3 regions of the Mycobacteroides abscessus ATCC 19977 genome follow, and region 3 is predicted to be linked to each of the others. Evidence: predicted binding sites of a transcription regulator. Region 3 holds the regulator's gene; each other region holds the start of a gene.
The links. The regulator LexA, encoded in region 3, represses DNA repair genes until DNA is damaged. The targets are predictions, from matches to a motif close to CGAACANNTGTTCG.

Region 1: a site for LexA is predicted at 6,169-6,182, ahead of cofD (2-phospho-L-lactate transferase). Genes of this name have one in related genera too.
Region 2: a site for LexA is predicted at 1,994-2,007, ahead of MAB_RS25415 (HNH endonuclease signature motif containing protein). Genes of this name have one in related genera too.

What each region holds. Positions count from the first base shown of each region.
Region 1 covers NC_010397.1:3,650,938-3,661,388, forward strand. The annotation lists gene MAB_RS18260 (cation diffusion facilitator family transporter) at 1-723, opposite strand, end outside; gene manA (mannose-6-phosphate isomerase, class I) at 756-1,973, opposite strand; gene MAB_RS18270 (hypothetical protein) at 1,970-3,037, opposite strand; gene MAB_RS18275 (phosphomannomutase/phosphoglucomutase) at 3,037-4,446, opposite strand; gene MAB_RS18280 (DUF3499 domain-containing protein) at 4,638-5,051, opposite strand; gene MAB_RS18285 (metallopeptidase family protein) at 5,182-5,682, shown strand; gene MAB_RS18290 (WhiB family transcriptional regulator) at 5,711-5,965, opposite strand; gene cofD (2-phospho-L-lactate transferase) at 6,366-7,334, shown strand; gene MAB_RS18300 (coenzyme F420-0:L-glutamate ligase) at 7,331-8,707, shown strand; gene MAB_RS18305 (NUDIX hydrolase) at 8,737-9,282, shown strand; gene MAB_RS18310 (hypothetical protein) at 9,279-9,701, opposite strand; gene manB (mannose-1-phosphate guanylyltransferase) at 9,738-10,451, opposite strand, start outside.
Region 2 covers NC_010397.1:2,651,267-2,661,717, forward strand. The annotation lists gene MAB_RS13265 (Gfo/Idh/MocA family protein) at 1-786, shown strand, start outside; gene MAB_RS13270 (MFS transporter) at 834-1,922, shown strand; gene MAB_RS25415 (HNH endonuclease signature motif containing protein) at 2,270-2,641, shown strand; gene MAB_RS13275 (FAD-dependent oxidoreductase) at 2,677-3,879, shown strand; gene polA (DNA polymerase I) at 3,889-6,597, opposite strand; gene MAB_RS13285 (VOC family protein) at 6,630-7,028, opposite strand; gene ctaD (aa3-type cytochrome oxidase subunit I) at 7,061-8,755, opposite strand; gene MAB_RS13295 (Zn-ribbon domain-containing OB-fold protein) at 9,093-9,533, shown strand; gene MAB_RS13300 (lipid-transfer protein) at 9,530-10,451, shown strand, end outside.
Region 3 covers NC_010397.1:3,084,424-3,094,874, forward strand. The annotation lists gene sthA (Si-specific NAD(P)(+) transhydrogenase) at 1-954, shown strand, start outside; gene MAB_RS15385 (proteasome assembly chaperone family protein) at 1,091-2,083, shown strand; gene MAB_RS15390 (alpha/beta fold hydrolase) at 2,138-3,217, shown strand; gene MAB_RS15395 (PhzF family phenazine biosynthesis protein) at 3,302-3,985, shown strand; gene nrdR (transcriptional regulator NrdR) at 4,010-4,474, opposite strand; gene MAB_RS15405 (LysM peptidoglycan-binding domain-containing protein) at 4,605-5,117, opposite strand; gene lexA (transcriptional repressor LexA) at 5,360-6,034, shown strand; gene MAB_RS15415 (GNAT family N-acetyltransferase) at 6,031-6,564, opposite strand; gene MAB_RS15420 (acyl-CoA dehydrogenase family protein) at 6,571-7,725, opposite strand; gene MAB_RS15425 (molybdopterin guanine dinucleotide-containing S/N-oxide reductase) at 7,866-10,160, shown strand; gene hflX (GTPase HflX) at 10,157-10,451, opposite strand, start outside.

The DNA of each region.
Region 1 (10,451 bases), 570 kb from region 3:
CTCGACGTCGTCCGTACCAGCCAGCGCGTCCAGGATTGCCTGCTCCTGTATCGCGGTCGCCCCCTCCCCGATCAACAGGCTCTTCATCTCGACCATAAGCACGATGGCGATGATGCCCAGCAGCACACCGATGGCCACGGTGCCGATCCCGTCCCATACCGGATCACCGGTGACGATGGTCATGCCGACACCGAACAACGCGAAGGCCAGCCCCAACAACGCACCGGTGTCTTCCAGCAGCACGACGGGCAACTCCGGATTGCGCGAGTTCCGGATGAACTGCCACCAGCTGGCGCCACCCTTCAGCGGCTTGGATTCCACGAACGCGGTGCGGAAGCTGTAACCCTCAAGCGCTATCGCCACCCCCAAAATGGCGATCGCGACGATGGGTGACTGGAGATGTTCGGGTGCATGGATCTTGTGATAGCCCTCGTAGAGGGCGAAGACCGAGCCCAGAGTGAACAACACCAGCGCGACCACAAAGGAGTAGAAGAATCGGCTACGCCCATACCCGAACGGGTGCAGGCGATCTGCTTCCTTACTCGCGGCCCGCTGTCCGTACAACAGCAGACCCTGGTTGGACGTGTCCGCGATCGAATGCACGGACTCGGCCAGCATCGATGAACTTCCGGTGATCGCGAAGCCGATGAACTTGGCCACGGCGATACCGGCATTGGCCGCCAGCGCCGCGATAATCGCCCTCTTACTGCCACCTGCCGACATCGACTCTCCTTCTGTTCCCGCCCCTGCGGCCGTTACGCGTCCGCGTCGACTGTTGCCATGAACACCCGGGCATCGGACCGCCCGGTCAGTGTGACACTGCCCCCGTCGGCCGGCACCCACACCGACTGACCCGCACGCACCTTCAGGCCGGCCCCCGAACCGTCCAGAGTCACATCGCCCTGGGTGCACAGCAGTATCCGCGGGCCCTTGATACCCACCTGGGTGGGCTCGCCGGCCGCCAAGTCGAAACGCGAAAGCGCGAACTCCCTGGCAGGAGTGCGGTAGCGGGTCTGGGCACCATCGGTAACCGTCTCGACATGTAGGTGCGCCTCGGAAGCGGGCGAAAAGTCCAGCACCCGAAGCAGTTCCGGAACATCTACGTGCTTGGGCGTCAGGCCGCCGCGCAGGACGTTATCGGAGTTGGCCATGATCTCCACCGCCAAGCCGCGCAGATACGCGTGCAGGTTCCCGGCAGGCAGGTAGATCCCCTCCCCCGGTTCCAGCGTCAGCCGATTCAACAGCAGCGAGGCCAGCACGCCCGCGTCTGCGGGATAGCGCTCACCCAACTCCAGGAGCGTGCGGGCCTCGCCGACGAAGCGCACGTCATCGGAGGACAGATAACGCACCGCCCCGTCGAGCACCGCGGGCACCAACACATCCAGACTCGGCTGGGGAAGGGTGATCCAGGTGGTGAACAGGGCCCGTAGACCATCGGCATCGGATTGACCGGCCAGCAGGTTCACATACGGTGTCAGCGCTTCGACGTCGAGCGCACGGAACAGGTCCACCGTATCGCCCGGATCACGGAAACCCGCCAGCGCCTCGAAACGGTCTAAGGCCACCACAAGTTCCGGTTTGTGGTTGCGATCGCGGTAGTTACGTACCGGAGAGTTGAGCGGCACACCCGCCGCCTCTTCGCGCGCGAACCCGTCCGCGGCCTGCTGGGCGCTTGGGTGCGCCTGCAAGGAAAGTGGCTCGTCGGCGGCTAGCACCTTGAGCAGGAAGGGTAACTGGTCACCAAACTCCGCCACGGACGCCGCACCCAGCTGGCCGGTCGGATCGGCGGCCACCACCTCAAGCAACGACTCTGCGCCGCCACCGGTTTCCAGATATGCGGGGTCCGCGGGATGCGCCCCCAGCCACAGCTCGGCCTCCGGATGCGGTGTGGGCGTGGGGCGTCCGGTGAACTCGGCGATGGCCGTCCGCGAACCCCAGGCGTACGTCCTTATCGCCCCCCTGAGCAGATTCACAGCCCGGATCTCCCCCCACCAAGCCGGGCGTACACCGAGGCCATTTCGAGCCGTGTCGAAAGCATCATCAACTGTGCCAGCTCCGAAGGCCTGGCCGCTACCGGGCCGAGGTCTGTGGTGCTCACCAGCTCTGCGTCATCGAGGCCCTCGATCCGCGCCGCGACCGATTGATAGTCGCTGTCGGTGGCCAACGCCAGGATACGTGGCGGAGCCTCGGCACGAGGGCCGTCGATGAACTCGTCGTGGAACAGCGAACTCTCGCCAGAGCTCTTGCTCGCCAACGCATCCCGCATCGCTGCCAGCGCCTGCGCAAGCCCGCACGCGGTCGCGGTGCGTTGGGTCAGTCGTAACAGCGTAGCCGCCGCGTGGCCGGCAAGCGTCAGCGTGGCCGACCGATCACCGCACAGCACCGTGGGACCACTGGTCAAGCGCGCCGCAATTGCCTTGGCGGCATTGGTGAAAACCTCGCGCCCCACCGTGTTCCGGGACACCTCGCCGTCCACCTCGTCGGCGATCGTCATCACATCGGGTGCCACGGACTTGTCCAGGACGCCAAGCACGGCGGCGCCGACGGCAAGGTGGTGAGCGAGGCTGAAGGTGTCCGGTACACGTAGCCGAGGCGCCAGCGAAATGGCTCGCCCGGCACCAGAATCGGCCAGGGGGCCCTCGTCGGGTGCGGCAATCACCACCCGCGCTCCGCGCCGGGTGCCTAGCGTTACCGCAGCACTGAGCGCCGGATCACCGGCGTCGTCACCGGCGATCACCATGACGTCAAGCGGGCCAACCCACACCGGCGCCCGGGTGGCAGTCACGAAAGGGAGGCTCACCGTATCGGACAGCGCCCCGGCCAGAATCGCTCCCGCCGTGGCAGCGGTGCCCCGCCCCGAGACCCACACGACGGCACGCGAACGATCCTCGGAACGCAACGGCTCCAGGGCACCCTCGGCGATTGCGGTTCCGACCGCGCGTACCTGTGATCCAGCCATGGACGCCGCCTGCAACGATCCATCGAGGTCCGCCGCCAAGAGCGCCTCGGCGTCGTCCAGATCGATGGTGGCGTTCATCAGGTGGCAGCCTCTGTCCGATCAACCAAATCCGAGATGCGCGCGACCACGGCGGCCACATCTTCATCGGTGCGAGCCTCGACATTGAGTCGCAGTAAGGGCTCGGTGTTGGATGTGCGCAGGTTAAACCAGGTTCCCGCACCGATATCGACGGTCACTCCATCGAGGTGATCGATCGAAACTATTTGTGTGCCAAACGACTTGAGCACCTCATCAATGCAGGCCCCGGCGTTCGACACGCGGAAGTTGATCTCACCGGACGCCGCGTAGCGCTCGTAATCGGACATGAGATCCGATAGCGGCCGCTCTTGTTCACTGAGCGCCGCCAGCACATGCAGAGCCGCCAGCATGCCGGAATCGGCACCCCAGAAGTCACGGAAGTAATAGTGCGCGGAGTGCTCGCCGCCGAAGATCGCGCCCGTCTCGGCCATCAATGCCTTGATGAACGAGTGACCGACGCGAGACCGTACCGGCGTCCCGCCGTGTTCGACCACGAGCTCGGGGACGGCACGCGAGGTGATCAGATTATGGATGATGGTGCCGCCGATTTCCCGCTCCAGCTCCCGGCGAGCTACCAAAGCGGTTACCGCCGAAGGCGATACCGCCCGACCACGCTCGTCGACCACAAAGCACCGGTCCGCGTCGCCGTCAAAGGCCAGACCGATATCGGCGCTCTCCGCGGCGACGAACGCCTGCAGATCACGTAGATTTTCGGCATCGAGCGGGTTGGCCTCGTGGTTGGGAAAATTACCGTCCAACTCGAAGTACAAGGGAGCCAGCGTGATCGAGGGAATCGCACCCAACACCGCAGGAGTCGTGTGCCCGGCCATACCATTTCCGGCATCCACCGCCACCCGTAGCGGGCGCGCTCCGCTCAACTGCACCAGCGACCGCAGGAAGTCGCCATACTCTGCCAGCACGTCACGCTCGGTGACCGTGCCCACGGGACCGTCGTAGCCAGGTACGCCGTCAATCAACTCGCCACTGATAACGGACAGACCGGTGTCCTTGCCCACAGGTTTGGCACCGGCGCGGCACAGCTTGATTCCGTTGTATGCGGCCGGATTGTGGCTTGCGGTGAACATCGCGCCCGGGCAGTCCAACAATCCAGAAGCGAAGTACAGCTGATCGGTGGATGCCAATCCGATCTGCACCACGTCGACGCCCTGGGCGGTCACACCGTCGGTGAACGCCTGCGCCAAGGACGGCGAGGAATCCCGCATATCGCGCCCCACCACAACCCGCGGCGCCCTCGATGAATCGGCGGAGTCGTCCCGTTCGGCCTTGATCAACCGCGCGAACGACGATCCCACGTCGAAGACAAAAGATTCATCGATCTGCTCGCCCAGGAGGCCACGGACGTCGTACGCCTTGATGACAGCGTGGACAGCGTCGGCGGACCGGGCCATGACGAGAGCACTCCTATTGATCTGTTGAAAATCTGACGTTAGGTCTCGCTGGCCAGCCTAGTGGTCGGCGAGGGTCCAACGTGAACGTCCGGCGAGAGGGTACAGAATGTAATCAGACTGCGCCGAAAGTACCTAATCAGAGCCGTTGGACATCCGCGCCGATTCGAGCGAGCCGCACTCGGGAAAGATTCTCACTCGGACGGATCGGGCAGAACTCTCAGATGCCCACGGCGGCGGCCCACCGGAGCCGGGTGCACAGGACGCGGGGCCACGTTGGGTGCGGGGGCGCTGACATCGAGCGCCGGCTCGCTGAATCCCGCAGCAGCCACCCGGACACCGCCGGTGGTTTCGCGTACCGCGTCCGCCAGCGCAACCAGGTCGTCATCCTCCGGATTCGACGGCAACGGACCGTTGTAGCGGACCAGTTCCCATCCGCGGGGCGCGGTGATCCGGCTCGCGTGCTGCGCGCACAGATCCCACGAATGCGGCTCGCTGGATGTGGCCAGCGGCCCGACCACGGCCGTCGAATCCGCGTAGACGAAGGTCAACGTCGCCACGGCGGAATTCGGGCACCCGGGTCGACAGCAGCGACGGGGGGCTCTCACAAACGTTGAGGCTAGCGTGCGCAAACACGTTCCGACCCGCAGACACGCGCTGTGCGCCCACCGAGACCGTCCGGTGACCGGCTCGTTGTGATTCGTCAATCACAAGAGTCACACCGTTACCATCTCTGCTATGTCACGTGACGGACGGCGCGGCGGCTCGGCCGGAGGGCCCGGCTCGCAGGGCTCTCGGCGAGGGCGCGATTTCCGCGGCCCCCTACTGCCGCCCACCGTGCCCGGCTGGCGTTCACGCGCCGAGCGCTTCGATATGGCGGTGCTGGAGGCGTACGAACCGATCGAGCGGGCCTGGCAGTCACGCCTCGAAGGACTCGATGTCGCGGTCGATGAAATACCGCGCATTCAGCCCAAGGATCCGGATTCGGTCCAGTGGCCGCCGGAGGTGATCGCGGACGGACCGATACCGTTGGCCAGGCTAATCCCTGCCGGCGTAGACACCCGGGGCAACACCACCCGGGCGCGGATTGTGTTATTCCGCAAGCCGATCGAATTGCGCGCGAAGAAATCTGGGGATTTGTCGGATCTACTGCACGATCTTTTGGTCGCGCAGGTTGCCACCCACCTGGGGGTGGAGCCGTCGGTGATCGACCCGACCATCACCGACGAGGGCGACTAGCTCCGCCCTGCCGAACACGGGAATCAGATCAGATGATGCCCCGCTTCAGGCGGCGGCGCTCACGCTCGGACAGCCCGCCCCAAATGCCGAACCGTTCGTCGTTGGCCAGCGCATACTCAAGGCACTCGTCCTTGACTTCGCAACCCTGGCAGATTCGCTTGGCTTCACGAGTCGATCCGCCCTTTTCGGGGAAGAACGCCTCGGGATCGGTCTGTGCGCACAGCGCCTTTTCTTGCCACTGATCGTCAGCGACGGCAGCAAGCGCGTCAAAATCGTTCTGCACCAACGTCAGATGCGGACGTGCGGGCGACAAGCCCGCCGCACCCGTGCCAACGCCGGAACTCAGCTCGTCGTGTACGCCGAATTCATTGCGCCCGAACAGCATCGTCCCGCCTCCTCACTGTTCCTCTTGCATCCCAATACAGCTCGTATTGCCCGGTTTCGTGCCCACATCATTCGTTTCCGGCCATTCCATTCGAATCCATTCGAACACCTGATCGAATCCCGGTCTGCGCCTGCGACTTACAAAACCCAGGCCGAGGAATGACACTGGTGTGATTACACACGTGTTCGCTGCCGGGGTCAAGCGAAGGACGAAAATTCATACCATCTACGACCGACAAAACCGGCGTGGCGCCCTCGTGGCGTGTCGCGTCATTGCCGGCGCACTAGTCTCGGTCAACGTGAAAGTCACCGTTCTCGTCGGTGGCGTCGGCGGAGCGCGCTTCCTCCTCGGCGTCCAGCGCTTGCTCGGATCGGATCCCAGCAAGCATCAGATAAACGCCGTTGTGAACATTGGCGACGACGCCTGGATGCACGGTGTCAGGATCTGCCCTGACCTGGACACCTGCATGTACACCCTGGGCGGCGCGGTCGATCCGGAGCGCGGTTGGGGGCACCGCGGCGAGACCTGGAATGCCATGGAGGAGCTGGCCGCCTACGGCGCCCAACCCGACTGGTTTTCGCTCGGCGACAGGGACCTGGCCACTCACCTGATACGCAGCCAAATGCTGCGAGCCGGTTACCCGCTATCGGCGGTCACCGAAGCGTTATGCAACCGATGGCAGCCCGGAGTCCGGCTGTTACCCGCCAGTGACGACCGCTGCGAGACCCACGTGGTGATCACCGACCCCACCGACGGGGAGCAGCGCGCCATCCACTTCCAGCAGTGGTGGGTGCAGCACCGCGCACAGGTTCCCACGCACAGCTTCGCGTTCATCGGCGCCGACGAAGCAAAGTCCGGCCCCGGAGTTGCCGAGGCCATCGGCGAGGCCGATGTGGTCTTGCTGGCGCCGTCCAACCCGGTCGTGAGCATCGGGGCCATCCTGGCGGTCGGCGGAGTTCGCGGGGCACTCCGCACGACCTCCGCTCCGGTCATCGGGTACTCACCGATCGTGTCCGGCAAGCCACTGCGCGGAATGGCCGACGAATGTTTGCGCGTGATCGGTGTCGAGGTCAGCTCACAGGGTGTGGGAGAACACTTCGGCGCCCGGTCGCAGACCGGCATCCTCGACGGCTGGCTGGTCGACGAGGGTGACGCCGCTCACATTGCGGGAGTTCAGGTACGGTCGGTTCCGCTACTCATGACCGACCCCGACGCGACGGCGGCAATGGTACGTGCGGGACTTGACCTGGCCGGAGTTACCTTATGACCCCACCTGCGGATTCTCCTGCACCGGAACATGGTTCGGCAGCTCCGGTTCAAATCCTACCCGTAACCGGCCTGCCCGAATTCCGCCCGGGCGACGACGTGGCCGCGGCCATCGCAGGCGCGGCGCCATGGCTGCGTGACGGTGATGTGATCGTCATCACCAGCAAGATAATCTCCAAGGCCGAGGGACGGATCGTCGCCGCGCCCACTGATCCCGAAGCCCGGGACACACTGCGGCGCAAGTTAATCGACTCCGAATCGATCCGCGTGTTGGCCCGCAAGGGTAAGACACTGATCACCGAGAACACCATCGGCATCGTGCAGGCCGCCGCGGGAATCGACGCGTCAAACGTCGACACCGCCGAACTGGTTCTGCTTCCCACCGACCCGGACGCCAGCGCGGCGGCAGTGCGGCTGGCGCTGTCACAACGCTTGGGCGTCAAGGTTGCGGTGGTGATCACCGACACCATGGGACGAGCCTGGCGCAACGGCCAAACTGATGCCGCCATCGGCTCCGCCGGCATACCAGTCCTCTACGGTTATGCGGGCGCAAAAGACAAACACGGTAACGAACTTCAGGTCACCGAGGTCGCCATCGCCGACGAAATCTCGGCTGCCGCCGACTTGGTCAAGGGCAAGCTGACCGATGTACCGGTCGCGGTGGTGCGCGGCCTGACCCTGCTCGATGACGGCAGTGCGGCGAGCGACCTGTTGCGTTCCGGACCGGACGACTTGTTCTGGCTCGGCACCAACGAGGCACTGGAGCAAGGACGGCGCGAAGCAATACTCGTGCGCCGCTCCATCCGCCAATTCGCAGATATCCCAGTCGATCCCGATCTGCTGCGGGAAGCCATCGGTGAAGCGCTGACCGCACCCGCACCGCATCACACACATCCGGTCCGATTCGTGTGGGTGCGCGACCTCACGACGCGGCGTGCGCTCCTGGACGCCCTGAAACAGGCCTGGGCCGCCGATCTCACCGCCGACGGCCGTAGCCCGGAATCAGTGCAGAAGAGGGTGGCGCGGGGACAAATCCTTTATGACGCACCCGAAATCGTGATCCCGTTCCTAGTACCTGATGGCGCGCACGACTATCCGGACGACCGCCGAACCGCCGCGGAGCGCACTATGTTCACCGTCGCGGTTGGCGCGGCGGTGCAGGCTCTTCTGGTCGCCCTCGCCGCCCGGCAGGTCGGCAGCTGCTGGATCGGATCCACCATCTTCGCGGGCGACGTTGTACGCAAGCAGCTGGTAGTGGATTCTTCGTGGGAACCGATGGGCGCCATAGCCATCGGCTATCCGCATGGCTATCCCGAGGAAGGCCTGGACCCACGCACTCCCCTGCCGCCGGGACAGATGCTGGTGGAATTGTGACGGCCCGGCACCCCGGTGAGGGCCATCAGATGCCCTCGGATCTGCGTGAGTCCGCTATCGAGCTGCTCTCCTCATGGCAGGCGCCCGATGCAGAACAAGACAGCCTGCGCCACTCCGTACTGGCGTTTCTCGACGCCAATCCCGATGCCTGCCGTCGTCGTAGCGCCGCGGGCCATGTCACCGCCTCGGCACTGGTGGTCAACCACGACGGATCGCAGGCGCTGCTCACGCTGCATCCCCGCGTCGGTAAGTGGCTGCAGCTCGGCGGCCATTGCGAAGAGGAAGACCCCACCATCCACGCGGCCGCCCTGCGCGAAGCCACCGAAGAGTCCGGCATCGACGACCTGCTCCTCGAGCCGAATCTGCTTGGCATCCACGTTCATCCAATTACCTGCTCGCTGGGAGTCCCAACCCGGCACCTCGATCTGCAGTTCTTGGCGCATGCACCGGAGGGCGCGCAGATCGCCGTCAGCGATGAATCGCTCGACCTGCGCTGGTGGCCCCTTGACCAGATCCCCGAGGAAGATCACTCCGTCGTCGTGTTGGCCCAACGCGCGCGGAACCGGCTACGTTAATGCCCTTCGACGCGCAGAAATATCTGGGATTTTCCGGAGGGCAGATCGCCGGTGAACACGCTGATCCCGTACATGCTGTCCGCGACACCGTAGCGGGCATTTGCCATGTCACAGGTGAACCCGGCCCTTAGCCAATCTGGATCAGTGCGCTGCGGTATGCGCTCACAGGGTGTCGGTTCGGTTCGGATTGGATTACCTCGCACCAATATTGGCGCCGGCGGTGAAGTCTGGGACTCAAAGGCTCCTGAACGCCATCCCTGACCCACGAACGGATCGGGAAAGTATGTCATGGCAACCAGGCTGTACGAGTCGGGAATGGTCAGCTCGACCTTCTTGAAGTTGTCGCGGGCACGTTGCAGATCCTGCTCCTGCTGCTTCTGATCGCCCCTGTCCGAGCAGCCGATCAGCGCAAGAAGCACTGTCCCGCAAGCCAACAACCCGCCACAGCGCATTGCTTATACGTCCGACGAGTACCTGATACCGCCATCGGGGATCGTGATGCCGGGCCACACCCGCGCGCCGCGCAGCAGCTCGCACCGTGCGCCGATATCGGCGCCGTCCCCGATCACGCCGTCACGCACCAGAGCGCGTGGTCCGATCCGGGCGCCGAACCCGATGATAGAACGTTCCACGACGGCCCCGGCCTCTATGCGCGCACCGTCGAAAACAACCGCGCCGTCCAGCCGCGCACCCGGGCCGATTTCGGCACCGCGGCCCACCACGGTACCGCCGATGACCAGCGCGCCCGGGGCCACCGACGCGCCGTCGTGCACCAGCGCCTCGCCCGGATGCTCGGGGATGGCCGGCGAGGGCGCAATGCCGCGCACCAGGTCGGCCGACCCACGCACAAAGTCTTCCGGGGTTCCCATGTCTCGCCAGTAACTGGTGTCGACATACCCACATACCTTGGCTCCGCTGCTCAACAGACCCGGGAATACCTCCCGCTCAACCGAAACGGGCCGACCCGACGGGATCTGCTCAATCAGCTCACGCCGGAAGACGTAACAACCGGCGTTGATCTGATCAGTGGGCGGGTCCTCGGTCTTCTCCAGGAATGCGGTGACCTTGCCATCGGAATCGGTGGGCACACAACCGAATGCGCGCGGATCGCCGACGCGTACCAAATGCAAGGTGAGGTCGGCCTGGGTCTGTTCATGCTGTGCGAGAAG
Region 2 (10,451 bases), 430 kb from region 3:
AAGGAAATGGTGGCGGCCGCCGGTGAGATCGCCTCCCCCGCACTCGTGGGATTCAACTACCGCCATCTGCCCGTGGTCACTGAGCTGCGCCGCCGACTGCAGCACGGCGACTTCGGCACGATCTGCGCCGTGGAACTTGGGTTTCGGAAGGACTCCGCATACCGGCGCAAGAACCACACATGGCGCGATAGCGGACGTTCCAACGGCACCAGCGGCGCGCTGGGTGATCTCGGCGTGCACCTGCTTGACCTGCTGACCTACATCTCCGGCGGCAGAATTCTCGTCGACGAATGCCAAGCCCGGATCACCACTCATGTGACCAACAAGAGCGACGAGGCGGTCGAGGTCGATGACCATGCGGAGATCTACGGACGCCTCAGCACCGGAAGCATTTTCACGCTCGTGGCCTCCAAAGCCGCGCCGGCGGCTGACTGCGGATTCTCCATCCGGATCGTTGGCACCAACGCGGTGTTCCGGTACCACACGGCCGATCCGGGGCGTTATCTAGTTTCCCGCGGTGCCGACACCGAAACCGTTGACTTGGCGCGTACCTTGCTGTCCGATCCGGACAACGAGGTGCACGGCTGGTCGGATTCCTTCCGCTCCGAAATCGATCACTGGAGCCGTCTTGTGGCGGTAGGCGGTGGAGCCAACCGACAGGCCCTCGCGACATTCGATGATGGTTTGGCCGCGCAAGAGGTCTTGGAGTCGCTGCTGCGTGGAAGTAAGCCGCAGCCAGAGCGCCTGCCGGTCGAGCACACGTTACCGACTCCTGCGGAATTGTGACGCGACGTGACCACGTTCACCTCGCATCGTGCGGTGCCTACGCGGGAGTGGGCACCGCACATGTGTTCTGGGGCACGGTTTCCCCCTACGCCCTGCCTGCCGACTCGGCCGGTCATACGCTGGCGGCCCTAGTCGCCGCGCAGTTCACCGGATTCTTGCTCGGTGTGCTCTCGGCGCCCCGACTCAGTGCCCGTATCGGGGTGGGTCGACACATCGCCATCGCGCTGGCACTCTTCGCGGTTGCGTTGTCGGCGCCGCTGTGGGGACTGAGTCCGCCAATTCTTTTGGCTGCCAGCGTCCTCCTCGGCGCAGCGGCCGGATCGCTGGAGACACAGATCGGCGCTCTGGCACTTGAACCTACCCGAGGGCCCAGGGCTCTGACGGTGCTGGAAGCGTGCTTCGGGTTCGCTGCCTTGTTGTTTCCCGTGCTGGTCTTTCTGCTATCACCGGCGATCTCGTGGCGGGCCCCGGTGGCGGCAGCTGCTATCGCCATGGCCCTGCTCAGTGTGACCTGGTCTTACATCCACAAGGTGTCCTTGGTACGCCCGGTTGGCGAGAGGCGGCCCGGCCCGACATCGCGTCGTGTACCAACCGCGGCCGCGTGCCTACTGCTGGCCTTTGCCATGGTGTACGCCGGGTTTGAGACCAACTTCGCGAATTTCCTGCCGCGAATTGTCGGCTCAGACGGTGAGGTCGGCGCCAGCGTCCTTGCGGTGAGCGGTTTTTGGTTCGGCATCACATCTGGCCGTCTCATCACCGTGACGGTGGTGCATGCCGTCGTCGGGCGAAAGGCATTGGCCGGCCTGGCTGTTGGCCTTACTGGTGTGCTGGTTGGCCTCGCCCAGTTTGGCGATGGGCTGCTCGCGGCCTTGCCGTGGGTGGTGGCGGCCGGGGTGTTTGCCTCAGCCATGTTCCCGGTGGCACTGACGCTGGCTACCCGGAACGGCGGCATTCCCATCCCGATCATGACGAGCTATTTTGTGGCCTGCGCAAGCCTTGGCGGCGCAGCGATGGCCGTCCCCGTCGGGTTCACGCTCGACAGGTTCGGATCGCATGGCGTTGTGCTGCTATTCGCAAGTGTTGCTACGCTTCTCGTAGCTCTCATCATCGCACCAACCCGCCTCCCCAAGGGGTGACGCTGTGCCTGCCGCGTGTGACACAAGTTGTTACGAAAGACGATGCACTGCTACGCCCGTACCACTTTATTCGAATATATGTTTGGCATACTGGGGGATGGTGAGCTGATCGATGTGATCGTGTCCTCCCAACGGACCGAGGCCCAGGCCGCACGGCTACCACGACACCCTGGAGGACCCCGAAAGTCCCGAGCCGGCGCAGCTATCCGGATTCGGAGTCACCAACGCCGCTCAGGCCCGTCGGATCGCCGCACAACCCGGCACCAGGATCCGCGCACTCGATGGACCGACGGATACCGAGGGTTACCGCCCGTCCCGTGCCCTGGACCGCTTCGTTCGGTGTCGTGATGAGACGCTTCCCCGGCTGCTCGCAGCCCGCCGAAAGCGCCGACCTCGATCACAGCATCCCGTACGCAATCGGTGGGCATACGAGTGCCGATAATCTGAAAGCGCTGTGCCGTAAGCATCATCTGTTGAAGACCTGCTGTGGATGGCGCGAAGTTCAAGAACCCGACGGCATCATCGTCTGGAAGGCGCCCACGGACACATTTACCGCTCCGGCCTGCGCGCTACTCTTCGCCAACCTCACTCGCTCTCGTACCCGAGCTCAAGATCGCAAACAACGGCGACGAACCGAGCGAAATTGTAACCGGCGCACACGATTACAGTGCGAAGATGCTCGGTTGGCGTACGCGGAAGCCAACCCACCTCCCTTTTAGCCTCCGCGGGAGCGTATCCGGCGTAGCGTCCAGATATGGCGCAAGTGCTACGAACTCAAGTGTGTGTCGCCGGCGGCGGTCCTGCGGGACTGATGCACGCCCTATTGCTGGCCAGGGCCGGGATCAACGTTGTGGTCCTGGAAAAGCACGGTGATTTCTTGCGTGACTTCCGCGGGGACACTGTGCATCCCACCACGATGCGGATCATGGATGACATCGGGCTCATCGATGAATTCCTCACGCTCCCCCATCAGAAAGTCGATCACATCGCGTTCGACGGCGACGGACAGTTGCGCACCTTCGGCGACTTCCGCGCCCTGAAATGGCTGGGCTACAAACAGCCGTATATCGCCTTCATACCGCAATGGGATTTTCTTGACTTCCTCGCCGAAAAAGCTGAGCGGTACCCGGAATTCACCCTGATTCGCAACGCGGAGGTCACCGACCTTGTCCTCGAAGGTCACCAGGTGACCGGCGTACGATCGTCGGCTCGGGAAGTGCGGGCAGACGTGGTGATCGCCGCCGACGGGCGCAACTCGGCAGTGCGTGCCGCCTCCGGTCTGCAGACCGCCAGCGAAAGCTCACCGATGGATGTGCTGTGGTTCCGGTTGAACCGCCGGCCCGGAGACCCGAACGAGAGCTTCGCTGTCCTGCGCCGGGGCATGCTGCTGGCAATGATCCACCGCGGCGACTACTGGCAGGTGGCTCACCTGCTACCCAAGGGCACGGGCGCACAGCGGGGTTCACTGGACGCGTTCAAAAAACGACTGGTGACGGCGCGCCCCCAGCTACGTGAGCACGTCGACGACCTGCATACCTGGGATGACACCAGCCATTTGGATGTCCGGGTCGACAGGCTCAAAACATGGTGGCGGCCCGGCCTGCTGTGTATCGGCGATGCTGCGCACGCCATGTCACCGGCCGGCGGTGTCGGGATCAACCTGGCCGTCGCCGATGCGGTGGCTGCCGCCAATATCCTGGTGGAACCACTGCGCACCGGGAGCCTGAGCGACCATCACCTCGAGGCAGTACAGCGGCGACGCGAACTGCCCACCAAGGTGGTCCAAGCCTTTCAGGTGTTCCTTCAGAACAACGCGATCGAGCCCGTCCTCAGCGGGGACCTGTCCCCTATCAAGCTGCCGTTTTTCGTGGGGCGGTGGCCGCTCAAATTCATACCGCCGATCGCCGTCGGCAGGGGGCTGCGTCCCGAGCGGGTACACACGCCCGACGTGCACTAGCGCGCAATATCAGTGTGCGGCGGCATCCCAGCTGCGGCCGTACCCCACGGAAACCTCGAGCGGCACATCGAGTGGATACGCCGAGCCCATGGTCTTGCGTACCAATGCCTCGAGGCTCTCGCGTTCGCCCTCGGCAACCTCGAAGAGGAGCTCATCGTGCACCTGCAGGAGCATTCGTGACCGTAAGCCCTTGTCCCTCAATGCCTTATCCGTGGTGATCATCGCAACCTTGATGATGTCGGCGGCGCTCCCCTGGATTGGAGCGTTCAGAGCCGCGCGTTCTGCGGCCTCGCGGCGGAGGCGATCGCCACTGTCCAAATCGGGCAGGTATCGACGGCGCCCCAGCACGGTCGAGGTGTATCCATCCTTGCGGGCCTGATCGACAACTGCACGCAGATAGTCGCGCACCCCGCCAAACCGCGAGAAATATTGGTCCATCTGCTCTTTGGCCTCATCATTGGAGATCTTGAGCTGTGTGGCCAGTCCATAGGCCGACAGACCATACGCCAGGCCGTAGGACATTGCCTTGACCCGCCGGCGCAACTCCGCGGTGACCTCGTCGATGGGCACACCGAAGGCACGGGCGGCCACGAACGAGTGTAAATCCTCACCGGTGTTGAACGCCTCGATGAGGCCCTCGTCGGCCGACAGGTGCGCCATGATGCGCATCTCGATCTGGCTGTAGTCGACGGTCATCAGCTCGCGGTAGCCCGCGCCGACCACGAATCCGTCGCGGATCTCCCGCCCGGCCTCGGTACGTACCGGGATGTTCTGCAAGTTCGGTTCGGTCGAGGACAGCCGACCAGTCGCCGCGATGGTCTGGTTGAACGTGGTGTGAATACGCCCGTCGGCCGCAACAGATTTGAGCAAGCCGTCGACAGTCACCTTCAGCCTGGTGACATCACGGTGCGTGAGCAGATGCTCCAGAAACGGATGCCCGGTCTTATCGAACAGCGTCTGTAGGGCGTCCGCGTCGGTGGTGTAACCGGTCTTTGTCTTCTTGGTCTTGGGCATACCCAACTCGTCGAACAGCACCACCTGCAGCTGCTTGGGTGAGCCCAGGTTGATCTGCTTACCGATGACGGCGTACGCGGCATCCGCAGCCTCACGGATGCCGCTGGCGAACTGATTCTGCAGCGAAGACAGATGATCGGTGTCGACCGCGATACCGACGGATTCCAGACCGGCCAGCACCCGCTGAACCGGCAGCTCCATGTCGGTGAGCAGCCCTGCCGATTCGATGCGTTCGAGCTCGACATCGAGCGCGTCGGCCAGATCGATCACCGCACGGGCACGCAACATCTGGGCTTGAGCTGCCTTCGCATCGCCCGCGCCATCCTCGTCCAGTAGTGAGAGCTGTTGTTCTCCATCATCTTCAGCGCGAAGTTCGCGACGCAGATACCGCAACGACAAGTCGTCGAGTGCGAAGCTGCGCTGCCCCGGGCGCACCAGATACGCAGCCAGCGCGGTATCGGAGGTCACTCCGCCGAGCTCCCACCCGCGGCCGGCCAAAGCGTGTATGGCCTGCTTCGCCTCATGCAATGCCTTGGGACGGGCCGCATCGGCCAGCCACTCGGCAAGTGCCGCCTCATCGTCCGGAGTCACCGTCGTGGTGTCTATATAGGCGCCGTCGCCATCGGCGGACGCGATCGCCACCGCGGTAGCGTCGCCGTCATAGGGCGTATAGGTCCCGACCACCGCCAAACCGCTACGGCGGCCATCCCCGGTGTGTTCGGCCAGCCACGCGGCGACCGTGCCGGGTTCCAGCGCCTGGCCGGCCAGCTGGAAGCCCTCGTCCACCTCGGGTTCGACCGCTTCCAGGGTTTCGAACAGCCGGTCACGCAGGACCCGGAACTCGAGGTCGTCGAACAGCCGGTGAATCTGGTCCCGATCCCACGGCGCCAGCGCCAACTGGGCGGGCACATAGGGCAGCGGCACCGTCCGCACCAGATCGGTCAGTTCGCGGTTCAGGATCACCGAGGCGAGGTTGGCGCGCAGCGAATCCCCCACCTTTCCGCGCACGGTATCGGCCTTGTCAACCAGCTCTTGGAGCGATCCGTACTCGAGGATCCACTTGGACGCGGTCTTCTCCCCAACTCCAGGAATTCCCGGCAGGTTGTCGCTCGGGTCACCGCGCAGCGCCGCGAAGTCCGGGTACTGGGAGGGCGTGAGTCCGTACTTCTCGACTACCGCTTCCGGGGTGAATCGGGTGAGATCGCTGACACCCTTGCGCGGGTAGAGCACCGTCACGTCCTCGTTGACGAGCTGCAGCGAGTCGCGATCGCCCGTGACCACGAACACCTTGAAACCCTCGGCCTGCCCCTGGGTGGCCAGGGTGGCGATGATGTCGTCGGCCTCGAACCCCTCCTCTGCCAGCACCGTGATGCCCAGGGCCTGGAGTACTTCCTTGGTGATGTCGATCTGTCCGCGGAACTCGTCGGGGGTGGCCGACCGAGTGGCCTTGTACTCGGGGTACCGGTCGGACCGGAACGTCTTGCGGGAGACATCGAAGGCGGCCGCCACGTGTGTGGGCGCCTCATCGCGCAGCAGATTGATCAACATCGAGGTGAACCCGTATACCGCGTTGGTGGTCAAGCCCGACTGCGTCTTGAAATTCTCGGCCGGAAGCGCGTAGAACGCGCGGAACGCCAGCGAGTTACCGTCGAGCAGCAGGAGGGTCGGCTGTTTGGTTCCGGTCTTCGTCGCAGGCGCAGTCACACTCCTACCCTAGGCAACGGGTGCGACAGGACCTACGACCCCGACGCTTCCCCTGACCCGTAGGGCCGGGTGAGGATCTCCAGGTAGTGGCCCGAGGGATCCCGGAAGTACACACCGCGGCCACCGTCGTTGTGATTGATCTCGCCCGGATGCTGCGCGCGCGGGTCAGCCCAATGGATGATGCCGCGGTCGGTGATCCGGCCGTAAATCGCATCGAAGTCGTCTTCCGATACCAGGAAGGCGTAGTGCTGCGGGGTTAGCTGCCCGTGCTCGATGGTGGCGAAATCGAGATTGCCGCCGTATTCGAGCGCGACATTGAGGAAGGGGCCGGCCTCCACGGCCTCCGGCAAGCCGAAGACCTCCGTGAAGAACCGGGCCGATTCTTCACGGTTCTCGGAATGAACGATTGTGTGATTGAACGCGATACCCATAGATCCTCGCTAACTCGTAGAAGCACATGGTGTCAAGGCTGCGCACGCACCACGTGTGCCTCGGCGCGCATGCGCTCAGACATGTGCGGATAGTGCAGTTCGAAGGCCGGGCGCTCGGACCGGATTTGGGGCAGCTCGGAGAAGTTGTGCCGCGGCGGCGGGCAGCTGGTGGCCCACTCCAGAGAGTTGCCGTAGCCCCACGGATCATCGACCGTGACAACCTCGCCGTAGCGGTAGCTCGTGAACACGTTCCACAGGAACGGCAGCATGGAAGCCCCGAGAATGAAGGCGCCAACCGTGGACACGATGTTCAAATCCGTGAAGCCGTCAGAGGGCAGGTAGTCGGCGTACCGGCGGGGCATGCCCTCGTTACCCAGCCAGTGCTGCACCAGGAACGTCGAGTGGAAGCCGATGAAGGTCAGCCAGAAGTGGAACTTGCCCAGGCGCTCGTCGAGCAGACGGCCCGTCATCTTTGGGAACCAGAAGTACACCCCGGCGAAGGTTGAGAAGACGATGGTGCCGAAGAGCACGTAGTGAAAATGTGCGACCACAAAATACGAGTCGGTCACATGGAAATCCAGGGGCGGTGAGGCGAGCAAGACACCGGTCAACCCTCCGAAGAGGAACGTGACCAAGAACCCGACCGCGAACAGCATGGGGGTCTCGAAGGTCAACTGCCCCTTCCACATGGTGCCGATCCAGTTGAAGAACTTGATGCCCGTCGGCACTGCGATGAGATAGGTCATGAAGGAGAAGAACGGCAGGAGCACCGCGCCGGTGGCGAACATGTGGTGCGCCCACACGGCCACGGATAGAATCCCGATGCCAACGGTCGCGTAAACCAATGTGTGGTAACCGAATATGGGCTTGCGGCTGAACACCGGGAAGATCTCCGACACGATGCCAAAGAACGGCAAGGCGACGATATAGACCTCGGGATGTCCGAAGAACCAGAACAAGTGCTGCCAGAGGATCGGCCCCCCGTTGGCAGGGTCGAAGATATGGGCTCCGAGGTGGCGGTCGGCAGCCAGACCGAACAGCGCGGCGGTCAGCAGCGGGAACGCGATCAGCACGAGCCAGCTGGTCACCAGGATGTTCCAGGTGAAGATCGGCATCCGGAACATCGTCATACCCGGGGCACGCATACACACGACCGTGGTGATCATGTTCACGGCCCCAAGGATGGTGCCGACCCCGCCGACGGCCAGACCCATGATCCACAGGTCTCCGCCCACCCCGGGACTGTGTACGGCATTGGAAAGCGGCGCATAGGCGGTCCAGCCAAAGTCGGCGGCGCCGCCCGGCGCGATGAACCCGGCCAGGGTGATCAATCCGCCGCACAGAAACAGCCAGTAGGACAAGGCATTCAAGCGCGGAAAAGCCACATCTGGCGCGCCGATATGCAGCGGCAGCACCAGATTGGCGAAGCCGAACACGATCGGCGTGGCGTAGAACAGCAGCATGACCGTGCCGTGCATGGTGAACAGTTGGTTGTACTGCTCATTCGAGAGGAATTGAAGCCCGGGATGAACCAGTTCAGCACGCATCAGCAGGGCCATCAACCCGCCCACGAAGAAAAAGCCGAAGCAGGTGACGACGTACATCACGCCGATCAACTTGTGATCGGTGGTGCCGAGCAGCCGGTAGACGAGAGTGCCGCGCAGACCCCGCGCCGGAAAGGGGCGCTGGGCCGGCACCGGCACGAGAAACTGCGTTTGTGCGCTCATCCGAGTTCCCGGCGGGCCGTGGCGGCCTGCCCGTGGACTCGTGACAGATTTCGTGTACTCAACATGGTTACGACCCAACAGATGCGTTGCGTATCTACACCTCTACACCCGACTCTCGATCCTTCAACGGTAGCCCCCTGACGCCGGGCGGTGCCAGGGCGTTTTCACTTTCGGCGCCGCGCGGTACCGACGGCGAGGCCCCTGGAGGACAAATCTCCATATCCGATGTCGACGGGATCCCAATACCCGGTTCCCACCGGGCGGAAACCCTTCTGACATTCGGCGCCAAAACTGACACACGTTTCAATTCGCTCCGCGGCATGGGTAATCTGACCGGGTGCCTACAGACCAAGCGCCCGCCATCGACGGCTGGTTCGACACCGACGAGTCCGGCCGGCCGCATTTGATCGGCGGTAAATGCACGCACTGCGCCACCATCGTCTTTCCGCCGCGTGCCAATAACTGCCCCAACCCCTCCTGCGACAGCGATGTGCTGGATCAGGTGCCGCTGTCCTCACGCGGCACGGTCTGGAGCTACACCGAGAACCAGTACGCACCGCCCCCGCCATATCCCGCCTCCGACCCGTACGAGCCATACGCGATCGCGGCGGTCGAGCTGTCTGCCGAGGGCATCATCGTGCTCGGCAAGGTGGTGACCGGCACCGGTGCCGCCGACCTGAGGGTCGGTCAGGCGATGGAACTCGCGCTGGAACCTCTCTATACCGACGACGAGGGCGTCGAGCGTCTGGTCTACGCATGGAAGAAGGTCTCCGCATGAGCCGTACCCCCGATCCGGTCTACATCCTCGGCGCGGGAATGCATCCGTGGGGTAAGTGGGGGCGCGACTTCACCGAGTACGGTGTCGCCGCGGCCCGCACCGCGCTGCAAGACGCCGAATTGGATTGGCGGCAAATTCAATTCGTCGCCGGCGCGGACACCATCCGCAACGGCTATCCGGGCTTCATCGCGGGGTCGACCTTCGCCCAGAAGCTGGGCTGGAACGGTGTGCCCATCAGTTCCACGTACGCCGCGTGTGCCAGCGGCTCGCAGGCTCTGCAAAGTGCCCGCGCGCAGATTCTCGCCGGATTCTGCGACGTGGCGCTGGTCATCGGTGCCGACACCACCCCGAAAGGCTTCTTCGCCCCCGTCGGCGGCGAGCGCAAGGCTGACCCGGACTGGCAGCGTTTTCACCTCATCGGTGCCACCAACCCCGTGTACTTCGCGCTGCTCGCGCGACGGCGAATGGACCTCTTTGGCGCGACCGTCGAAGACTTCGCCCAGGTCAAGGTGAAGAACTCGCGGCATGGCCTCAACAATCCGAATGCCAGGTTCCGCAAGGAGTCCTCTGTCGCGGACGTGCTGGCGAGCCCGGTCGTATCGGATCCACTGCGGCTGCTGGACATCTGTGCGACCAGCGACGGCGCGGCGGCACTCATCGTGGCCAGCGCCGATTTCGCGAAGAAGCATCTGGGTTCGGTCGACGGCGTCCCCTCCGTGCGCGCCGTTGCGACCATCACCCCCAAGTACCCCCAACATCTTCCGGAATTGCCGGACATCGCAACCGATTCCACCGCGGTGGTGCCGGCCCCGGAACGCGTGTTCAAGGATCAGATCGTCGACGCCGCGTATGCCGAGGCCGGTATCGGGCCCGAGGACATCAGCCTCGCCGAGGTCTACGACCTTTCGACGGCCCTTG
Region 3 (10,451 bases):
CCCGATGGAGTGGCCTTCGACGAGAAGCGTGTCCTGGACTCGGACGGCATCTTGAATCTGCGTTTCATCCCGGGATCGATGGTCGTCGTGGGCGCCGGTGTCATCGGCATCGAGTACGCGTCCATGTTCGCCGCCCTGGGCACCAAGGTGACCGTGGTGGAAAAGCGTGACACCATGCTGGATTTCTGCGACCCGGAAGTGGTTGAGGCCCTTCGTTTTCACCTGCGGGACCTGGCGGTGACGTTCCGGTTCGGCGAAGAGGTGACCACCGTGGAGGTCAATGACACCGGCACCATGACCACCCTGGCCAGCGGCAAGCAAATTCCCGCCGACACCGTCATGTACTCCGCAGGACGGCAGGGACAGACCGACCAGCTCGACCTCCCCAAGGCGGGCCTGGAGGCCGATCGCCGCGGCCGCATCTGGGTCGACGCAAACTTCCAGACCAAGGTCGACCACATCTACGCGGTGGGCGACGTGATCGGGTTCCCGGCGCTAGCGGCCACCTCGATGGATCAGGGGCGTCTGGCGGCCTATCACGCGTTCGGAGAGCCGTCGAAAGGCATGACGGACCTGCAGCCGATCGGCATCTACTCCATCCCCGAGGTGTCCTATGTGGGCGCCACCGAGGTTGAACTCACCAAGAACGCGATTCCCTACGAGGTGGGCGTCTCGCGCTACCGCGAGCTGGCGCGTGGCCAGATCGCCGGGGATTCGTACGGAATGCTCAAGTTGCTGGTGTCGACCGAGGACCTGCGACTGCTCGGGATACACATCTTCGGATCCGACGCCACCGATCTGGTGCACATCGGCCAGGCGGTGATGGGCTGCGGCGGCACCGTCGAATACCTGGTAGACGCGGTTTTCAACTACCCGACGTTCTCGGAGGCGTACAAGGTGGCCGCACTCGACGTGATGAACAAGATTCGCGCGCTGAATCAGTTCAAGGCCTGAGGCATTTCGCGCTGGGCGAATAGCGGCCGGGCGCGGAATTCGCATCCCGCCCGGGCCGTTGACCCGATAGGTACATTCGCCGTTTGCCTGCCGGTAAGGGACACTGGTAGGACGAGGACGCGAAGGGAGGCGAGCCATGACCAGCAATGAGGGTGTAGAGCCACAGCCGTACAAACCGGATCAGAGCGGCATGTACGAGCTGGAATTTCCGGGCCCGCAGCTGGCATCTGCCGACGGACGCGGCCCGGTTCTCGTGCACGCGCTACAGGGTTTCTCCGACTCCGGCCATGCCGTGAAACTGGCCGCCGCGCATCTACGCCAGACGCTTGAGAGCGAGCTGGTGGCGTCGTTCGCGATCGACGATCTGCTCGACTACCGGTCGCGCCGGCCGGTGATGACATTCAAGAGCGATCACTTCACCGAGTACGCCACCCCCGAGCTGAATCTGTATGCCCTCAAGGACACCAAGGGCACACCGTTCTTGTTGCTGGCCGGGCTCGAACCGGATCTGAAATGGGAGCGATTCGTCAACGCGATCCGGCTGCTCGCCGAGCAGCTCGGCGTGCGTAAGACGATCGGATTGGGCGCCATTCCGATGGCGGTTCCGCATACCCGCCCGATCACGCTGACCGCGCACGGCAACGATCGCAAGACGCTCGACGAGCACCCTGGCTGGATCGATGAGGTTCAGGTGCCGGGCAGCGCGTCCAATCTGCTGGAGTTCCGCCTGGCCCAGCACGGGCACGACGTGGTCGGCTTCGCCGTGCACGTTCCGCATTACCTGGCGCAGACCGACTACCCGGAGGCCTCGCAGCGCCTGCTGGAAGAGGTCGCCAGGACCGGCGATCTGGATCTGCCGCTACAGGAGCTCAGCGAGGCGGCCGCCAAGGTGCGCAACCAGATCAACGAGCAGGTCGAGGGCAGCGAGGAAGTGGCGCAGGTGGTCCAGGCCCTCGAGCGCCAGTACGACGCCTTTGTCGCGGCCCAGGAGAATCGTTCGTTGCTGGCACGGGACGAAGAGCTGCCCAGCGGTGACGAGCTGGCCGGAGAGTTCGAGCGATTCCTCGCCGAACAGGCCAAGTTCGGCGACGATCCCTCGGGTCCGTCACCGGAAGGCCCCATTCTCTAGCCGGGTTGTGCGCTCGCCGCGCCAAATTTGCGGCGACGGGTCAAAATACTTCACATGAATCCTCCACCGCGGCTCCTGCGTCCGGTGCCGGATACCGAGCACATCGACGGGGTCGACGGCGGCGGCGATACGCCATCCGCAGCTACATCGACGCGTCCACGGCTGGCGTTCCGCACCATCCACGGGTACCGGCGCGCCTACCGGATCGCGGGCTCGGGCCCGGTGCTGCTACTCATCCACGGTATCGGCGACAACTCGGCGACATGGGACAGTGTGCATGCGCAGCTCGCCGAGCATTTCACCGTGATCGCCCCGGACCTGCTAGGGCATGGACAGTCCGATAAGCCACGCGCCGACTACTCGGTAGCGGCCTATGCCAATGGCATGCGGGACCTGCTGGCCGTGCTGGACATTGAGAGGGTCACCGTCGTTGGGCATTCGCTCGGTGGTGGCGTCGCCATGCAATTCACCTACCAGTTCCCTCACCTGGTGGAGCGTCTCATCCTGGTGGCGCCGGGAGGCGTGACCAAGGATGTCAACATCGTGTTGCGTTGCGCGTCATTGCCGTTCATCGGAGATGCGCTGGGCCTGTTGAGGCTGCCAATGGCCATGCCGATGCTCCGACTGGGCGGTGCGGTGGCGCGCGCGACGTTCGGCCGGGCGAGTATGGCCCGCGATATCCCCGATGTGCTGCGCGTTCTCGCTGATCTCCCTGAACCCCGGGCCTCCGCCGCGTTCACCCGCACGCTGCGCGCGGTGGTGGACTGGCGCGGCCAGGTGGTCACCATGCTGGACCGATGTTACTTGACCGAATCCGTTCCTGTTCAGCTCATTTGGGGTAGCGACGACCTGGTCATTCCCGTCAGCCATGGACACCTCGCGCATGCCGCGATGCCCGGCTCCGCACTGGAGATCTTCGACAAATCCGGACATTTCCCCTTCCATGACGACCCCGAACGATTCATCGGCATCGTTCGCCAATTCATCGCATCCACCGAGCCCGGCGAATACAACGAGGACGAACTGCGCCGATTGTTGCGAACCGGCGTCACCGAACACGCCATCAGTGGGGCCGCCCGCACCCGCATGGCGGTGCTCGATGCGATGGGCACCGACGAACGCAGCGCCACTTAGCGCGAGAGCTCAAGCGCTGTCAAAGATTTGCGCCAACTCCCGGGTACCCGAGTGCGCGCGGCGCAAGGGACGTAGAGTCGAGGAATGAGCGTTGATGTCGCGGTTGTGCGCGTATTCACCGACGAGACAGGCAACTTCGGCAATCCCCTGGGGATAGTCAACGGTGCCGATGTGGGCGCGGCGGACCGACAGCAGGTCGCCGCCCGGTTGGGTTTCAGCGAGACGGTTTTCGTGGATCTGCCAGCGGAAGGGTCCAACACCGCGCATCTGCGGATCTTCACTCCGGCGGCAGAACTTCCCTTCGCCGGACATCCCACGGTGGGACTGGCCTGGTGGCTGCGTGAACGCGGAACACCGGTCAACACGTTGCAGGTTCCCGCGGGAGTACTGCAGGTCAGCTACGACGATCGGACATGGATACGGGCCCGTTCCGACTGGGCACCGGAAACCGATTTCCACGAATCGGACTCCCCTGCTGATGTCGAGGCCGCGGACCCTGCCGACTACCCGGACGAACTGCTGCATTGCATATGGGCCTGGCAAAACCGCGACGCCAACCTGGTGCGGTCCCGGGTGTTCGCGTCTGATCTGGGCGTCGATGAAGACGAGGCGACCGGGTCCGTGGCGGCACGGCTGACGGACTTGCTCAGCCGTGACCTGATCATCAATCAGGGCAAAGGGTCGCAGATTTTCACGCAGTGGAGCCCGGAGGGCTGGGTCACGATCGGCGGCCGCGTGGTCGCCGATCAACCGCTCACGCTGGACTAGGCAGCCCGGAATCGGCCCGACGGGTCAGGATTCCGCCGGAGCGTCCCGATGGGCCCTCAGTGCTGCGATCTCACGTTCGAAGTCCTCGGCGGAGCTGAACCCGCGATACACCGAGGCAAAGCGCAGGTACGCGACCTCATCCAGGTCACGCAGCGGGCCAAGGATGGCCAGGCCCACCTCATTGCTGGGAATTTCCGGGGATCCAGCCGCCCGGACGGCATCCTCGACCTGCTGGGCCAGCAGGTTCAGCGCATCATCATCGACATCACGACCCTGACAGGCCCTCCGTACGCCCTTGACGACCTTGTCGCGACTAAAAGGCTCAGTGACCCCGCTGCGCTTCACGACGGCCAGCACGGCGGTCTCGACGGTGGTGAAACGGCGGCCGCACTCGGGGCATGAGCGCCGGCGTCGTATCGCCTGACCCTCGTCCGCCTCACGGGAATCGACAACGCGCGAGTCAGGATGACGGCAGAACGGACAGTGCATTACTGCTCCTTCGCCGGTTCTGGACTCTATGTCGTTGGGCTGGGATGACTGACGCACCGCGCAGCGCGCCCAGACCGGTGTCGAGGATACCCGTGCTCCCGCACGCCCGAAGGTCACGTCCGTGTGCCGATCAGCCGACCGGGGAAACCAGCGTCTGACCGGCTTGCACTGTCGCCGAATCAAGTTCATTGAGTTCGCGGATCTTGGACACCACCGCCGAGCGTGGCGCCTCAGGCGCGACACGCGACGCGACGTCGGCCAGGGTCTCTCCGGGAGCGACCTGCACAACCGCAAGGCGGTCCGGCACGCCCGCTCCCCCGATGCCCGCGGCGCTGACCTGGCCGAGCATCAACAGCCACATCGTCGCCACCGCGGCCCCCACCGCGACAACGATGGTGGCCTTCAGGCTCACCGGGCGGCGACGATGTACGCGATGCGCTACCCCCGACACACGGATGCCGTTACCGCGGTAGGCAACCGGTCGGCCGGCAGGCCGCCGATAGGCGACGGTGCGCACCGGCAGCGCCCGGCGCTGAGTCAATGGGTACTCCGCACTGTACGCGCGTGCCGGCGGGGCGTACTCGCGCGGCGCACCCTCGCGAGCGTGAGAACTACGCGGCGGGGTGAGAACGTTTGTGCTCATCGGTATGCCCTTCCTGTCCTGTCGATCTGTCCTGTCGATCGGTTAACCCGTTCGCTCTTATGTTCGAATGTACTCGATCATGTGTTCGACGTCCGAACATGTGATCGATTTGTAGCATCCGACACCGACAAGTGCTGCTGACCTGCCCCGTTACCCTCCCGGGGCGACCCGGCGCCCCCTATTTGCGACACGCATCGAACACATGTTTGATATATGCCGTCGACAGGGCTAGATTCGGGCCCATGAGCGATACACCCAGCAAGGGACCCGCCACCGGTTCACTGACCGAGCGCCAGCGGACCATCCTGGAGGTCATCCGCGCATCGGTGAATGAGCGGGGCTATCCCCCGAGCATCCGCGAAATCGGAGACGCCGTCGGGCTCACCTCCACCTCGTCAGTCGCCCACCAACTACGCACCCTTGAACAGAAGGGCTTTCTGCGGCGTGATCCCAATCGTCCACGCGCCGTTGATGTTCGGGGAATCGATGACGCGGGCACTCCATCGGCGACCACCGACGTGATCGGCTCGGGCGACCTGCCGGAGCCGACATTCGTGCCTGTGCTCGGGCGCATTGCCGCCGGCGGTCCCATCCTCGCCGAGGAGGCCGTCGAAGATGTGTTCCCACTCCCCCGCGAGCTTGTCGGCGAGGGCTCGTTGTTCCTGCTCAAGGTGGTTGGCGAGTCGATGGTGGACGCCGCGATCTGCGACGGCGACTGGGTGGTGGTCCGCCAGCAGAACGTGGCCGACAACGGCGACATCGTGGCCGCGATGATCGACGGAGAAGCGACCGTCAAGACGTTCAAGCGGACATCGGGCCAGGTCTGGCTGATGCCGCACAATCCACTCTTCGAGCCGATTCCCGGCAACGACGCCGCCATTCTGGGCAAGGTCGTCACCGTTATCCGGAAGGTCTAGGCCTCCCCGGGCGCCGGCCCCGGCGCGCGGGAATCGCCGGCGGAGGTCAAGAACAGCTGAAAATGCGTGACGTCATGCCAGCTGCCCAGCTTGTATCCAATCCGCCGGTACAGCGCGACCTGCTCGAATCCCATTGTCCGGTGCAGCTTTTCACTCGCCGCATTGGGTGTGACGACAACCGCGAGCACGGTGCGATAACCCAGCTCCCGTAGCCGGCCGAGTAACGCTGTGTACAACTGGCGTCCGGTGCCGCGCTGCCTGCGCGCGCCGTCGACATAGACACTGACCTCACAGGCCCATTGGTAGGCAGTGCGCGACTTCCACGGCGCCGCATACGCGTAGCCGAGAATTTCCCCGCCATCCTCGGCGACGAGCCAGGCATGTCGGTGGGCCGCCGTCTGGATGCGTTCGGCAAGAACAGCATCCGACGGCGGCACCTCCTCAAACGAGATGGCCGTATCGGTCACATACGGCGCATAGATTGCCGCACACGCGGCCGCATCGGCGGCCGTCGCGTCACGAATGTGCATGGGCGACTAGAGCGAACGCCCGATGATCTCCTTCATGATCTCGGTAGTGCCGCCGTAGATCGTCTGGATACGGGAGTCCATGTATGCCCGGGCCACCGGGTACTCGCGCATGAAGCCGTACCCGCCGTGCAGCTGCAGGCAGCGGTCGATCAGGTGGACCTGCTTCTCGGTGCTGTACCACTTGGCCATCGCGGCCTGCTCGACACTCAGCTCTTCTTTGTTGAGCAACGAGATGAACTCGTCGACCATGACCCGGATGACCGTTGCGTCGGTGGCCAGCTCGGCGAGCAGGAAACGACTGTTCTGGAAGCTCTTGATGGGCTTGCCGAATGCCTTGCGCTCGGTCGTGTACGCAATGGTCTCTTCGAGCACCGACTCCATCGCGGCGGCCGCCATGACGGCGATCGACATACGCTCCTGCGGCAGGTTCTTCATCAGGTAGATGAAGCCCTGACCCTCTTCACCCAGCAGGTTGGCCGCAGGCACCCGGACGTCGGTGAAGGACAGTTCGGCGGTGTCCTGAGCATCCAGACCGACCTTGTCGAGCTTGCGGCCGCGTTCGAAGCCCTCCATGCCGCGCTCCACAACGATCAGCGAGAAACCCAGCGCGCCCTTTTCCGGATCGGTCTGTGCGACCACGATCACCAGGTCGGCGTTGATGCCGTTGGTGATGAAGGTCTTTGCGCCATTGAGAATGTAATGATCGCCGTCCTTGACGGCGCGGGTCTTGATGCCCTGCAGATCGCTTCCGGTGCCGGGCTCGGTCATGGCGATGGCCGAAATCAGCTCGCCGGAACAGAAGCCGGGGAACCAGCGGGCCTTCTGCTCGTCATTGGCCAGGTCCCGGAAGTACGGGCCGGCGACATCGTTATGCAGGCTGAATCCGACGCCGGTGTGGCGTCCCTTGGTCACCTCTTCGGTGATGATCGTGTTGTAGCGGAAATCGATAAGACCACCGCCACCGAACTCCTCGGGCATGTCGGTGCCCAGGAAGCCCTGTTTGCCGGCCTCGACCCACAGTGCACGGTCGACGATCTTGTTCTTCTCCCACTCCTCCTTGTACGGCTCAGCGTGCCGATCCAGGAAGGTCTTGAACGACTCGCGGAACAGTTCGTGCTCGGGTTCGAAAATGGTGCGTTTGAACTTAACGGCGCCGGCCATGATCACCTTCCGGTTTGGATTTACGTACTTGGCAGAATGTATACCAACCCACTGGTCGGTCGGTACTCGCCTGCCCGGTTTCGTCGGACAGAAAGCCTAGAGTCATTCAGGTGATCAGGCCCGCGTTTTCCGCTGTTCAGGTGAGTGGCTCGGCACGGCTTTCCCACACCCACTGGGGCGCGTTCACCCCCGAGGTCCGGGACGGCGAAGTGATCGGCGTCACTCCGATCGAGACCGATCTAGACCCCTCCCCGCTGCTGCAGAACATTCCTGGTTCCATCCGGCACCAGGCCCGGGTGACCGCGCCGGCGGTGCGCAGCGGCTGGCTGCGGGAGGGCCCTGGCCCCAGCGACAAGCGTGGCGCCGACGAATACGTCGAGGTGTCCTGGGATGAGCTGACCGAACTGCTGGCCGATGAACTGCGGCGCGTCGTCGACACCCATGGCAACGAGGCTATCTACGGGGGCTCATACGGCTGGGCCAGCGCAGGGCGCTTCCACCACGCCCAGAGTCAGGTGCACAGGTTCCTGAAACTGCTGGGCGGGTATACCTTTTCGCGTCATTCCTATAGCCTCGGCGCGACCGGCGTCATCATGCCGCACGTCATCGGAACCCACGACGGGCTGTTCAAGCGATCCACATCCTGGGACGTGATCGTCGAAAACACCGATCTGCTGATCGCGTTCGGCGGAATCGCGCTGAAGAACACGGGTGTCAACCATGGCGGCACCACCGCGCACCCGGCGCGCGATGCCCTCAACAGATTCCGCGACCGCGGTGGACGCATCGTCTCCTTTAGTCCGCTACACGATGACATCGACGGCGAATGCGAATGGCACGCCCCGATTCCCGGGACCGACGTGGCGGTCATGCTGGCGCTGGCGCATGTGCTGGCGGTGGAGAAGCTCGCAGATCTGACCTTCTTGAGCAGCTACTGCACCGGCTACGAGCGGTTCGAGCGCTATCTACTGGGCGTCGACGACGGCGTACCCAAGAGCCCGGAGTGGGCGGCACCCATCAGTGGCCTGGACGCGGCCGAGCTGCGCACCTTGGCCCGCCGCATGGCGGCAGGGCGCACTCTGGTGACGGTCAGCTGGTCCCTGCAACGGGTGCGCCATGGTGAGCAGGCACCCTGGATGGGACTCACCCTGGCCGCGATGCTCGGTCAGATCGGGCTTCCGGGAGGCGGTTTCGGCCATGGCTACGGCTCGATGAACGAGCCCGGGCTGGCCCCGGTGAGCTGTCCGCTGCCCACCTTTCCGCAGGGCCCCAACCCCGTCGAGACGTTCATCCCGGTGGCGGCCATCAGCGAGCTCCTGCTGCGCCCTGGGCAGACGCTCGCCTACAACGGTCAAACACTGACCTTGCCGGACATCCGCTGCGTCTATTGGGCGGGCGGCAACCCCTTCCATCATCATCAGAATCTGCCCAGACTGCGCCGCGCGCTGTCCCGGGTCGACACCGTCGTCGTGCACGACCCGGTGTGGACCGCGATGGCCAAGCACGCCGACATCGTCGTGCCGTCCACCACCAGTCTGGAGCGCGATGACTTCTCCGGTAGCCGCAACGACCCACTGCTGGTGGCGATGAAAGCCGTCGCACCGCCCTATGCCAACTCCCGTGACGACTACACCACGTTCTCGGCACTCGCCGACAGACTCGGATTCGGCGAGCAGTTCAGCGAGGGACGCACCGCCGCCCAGTGGCTGCGCCACATCTACACCGAGTGGGCCGGCGCGCTGAACTTTTCGGTGCCCTCCTTCGACGAATTCTGGGACCGCGGCTATCTGGAGTTGCCGACCGATGCCGGCCTGACGCTGCTGTCGGACTTCCGTGAGAACCCCGCTGCGCACCCGTTGCACACTCCCAGCGGGCGCATCGAAATCTTTTCCGAGACCATCGACGGCTTCGGATACTCCGACTGCGGTGGTCACCCACAGTGGTACGAACCCACCGAATGGCTGGGCGGTGAGCGCGCTCAGCGTTTTCCGTTGCATCTGATCGCCAATCAGCCGCGCACCAGGCTGCACAGCCAGCTCGACTTCGGTGGCACCAGCCAAGGGTCGAAGGTGCGGGGACGCGAGCCTCTCCGGATACATCCGCAGGACGCCGCCACCCGTGGTATCGCCGACGGCGACGTGGTGCGGGTGTTCAACGACCGCGGCGCCTGCCTGGCCGGGGCGGTCCTCGATGAGGGCCTACGACGCCAGGTGGTGCAGCTGTCGACCGGGGCATGGTTTGACCCGATCGAGCCCGCCGACCCGAATTCTGCTTGCGCCCATGGCAATCCGAATGTGCTGACAGACGACTCGGGAACCTCGTCGCTGGCGCAGGGCTGCACCGGGCAGCACGTGCTGGTGCAGATCGAACGGTTCGAGGGGACGCCACCGCCGGTGCGGGCACACACCCCGCCGCGGTTCGTCGCCCGCGACTAGAGCGCGGTCAGGACGGCGGCAAGCGCCCGCGGCACCCGCCCCACTACCCGCGTGCCATCGGCGAGATGCTCGGTGGACTGCACCTGCCCCTCGGTGTGGATTCGGGCCACCAGATCGCCGCGCTCGTACGGGATCACCACATCGACGGGTACATCACCGCGGGGCACCGCCTCGGCGATCGCCTCGCGCAGCGTGGCGATCCCCTCGCCCGTGTGCGCCGACACGAATAGCGCCTTGGGTAACGCGCGGCGCAGCTGCGCCAGCGCCAGATCACCCGCCGCGTCGACCTTG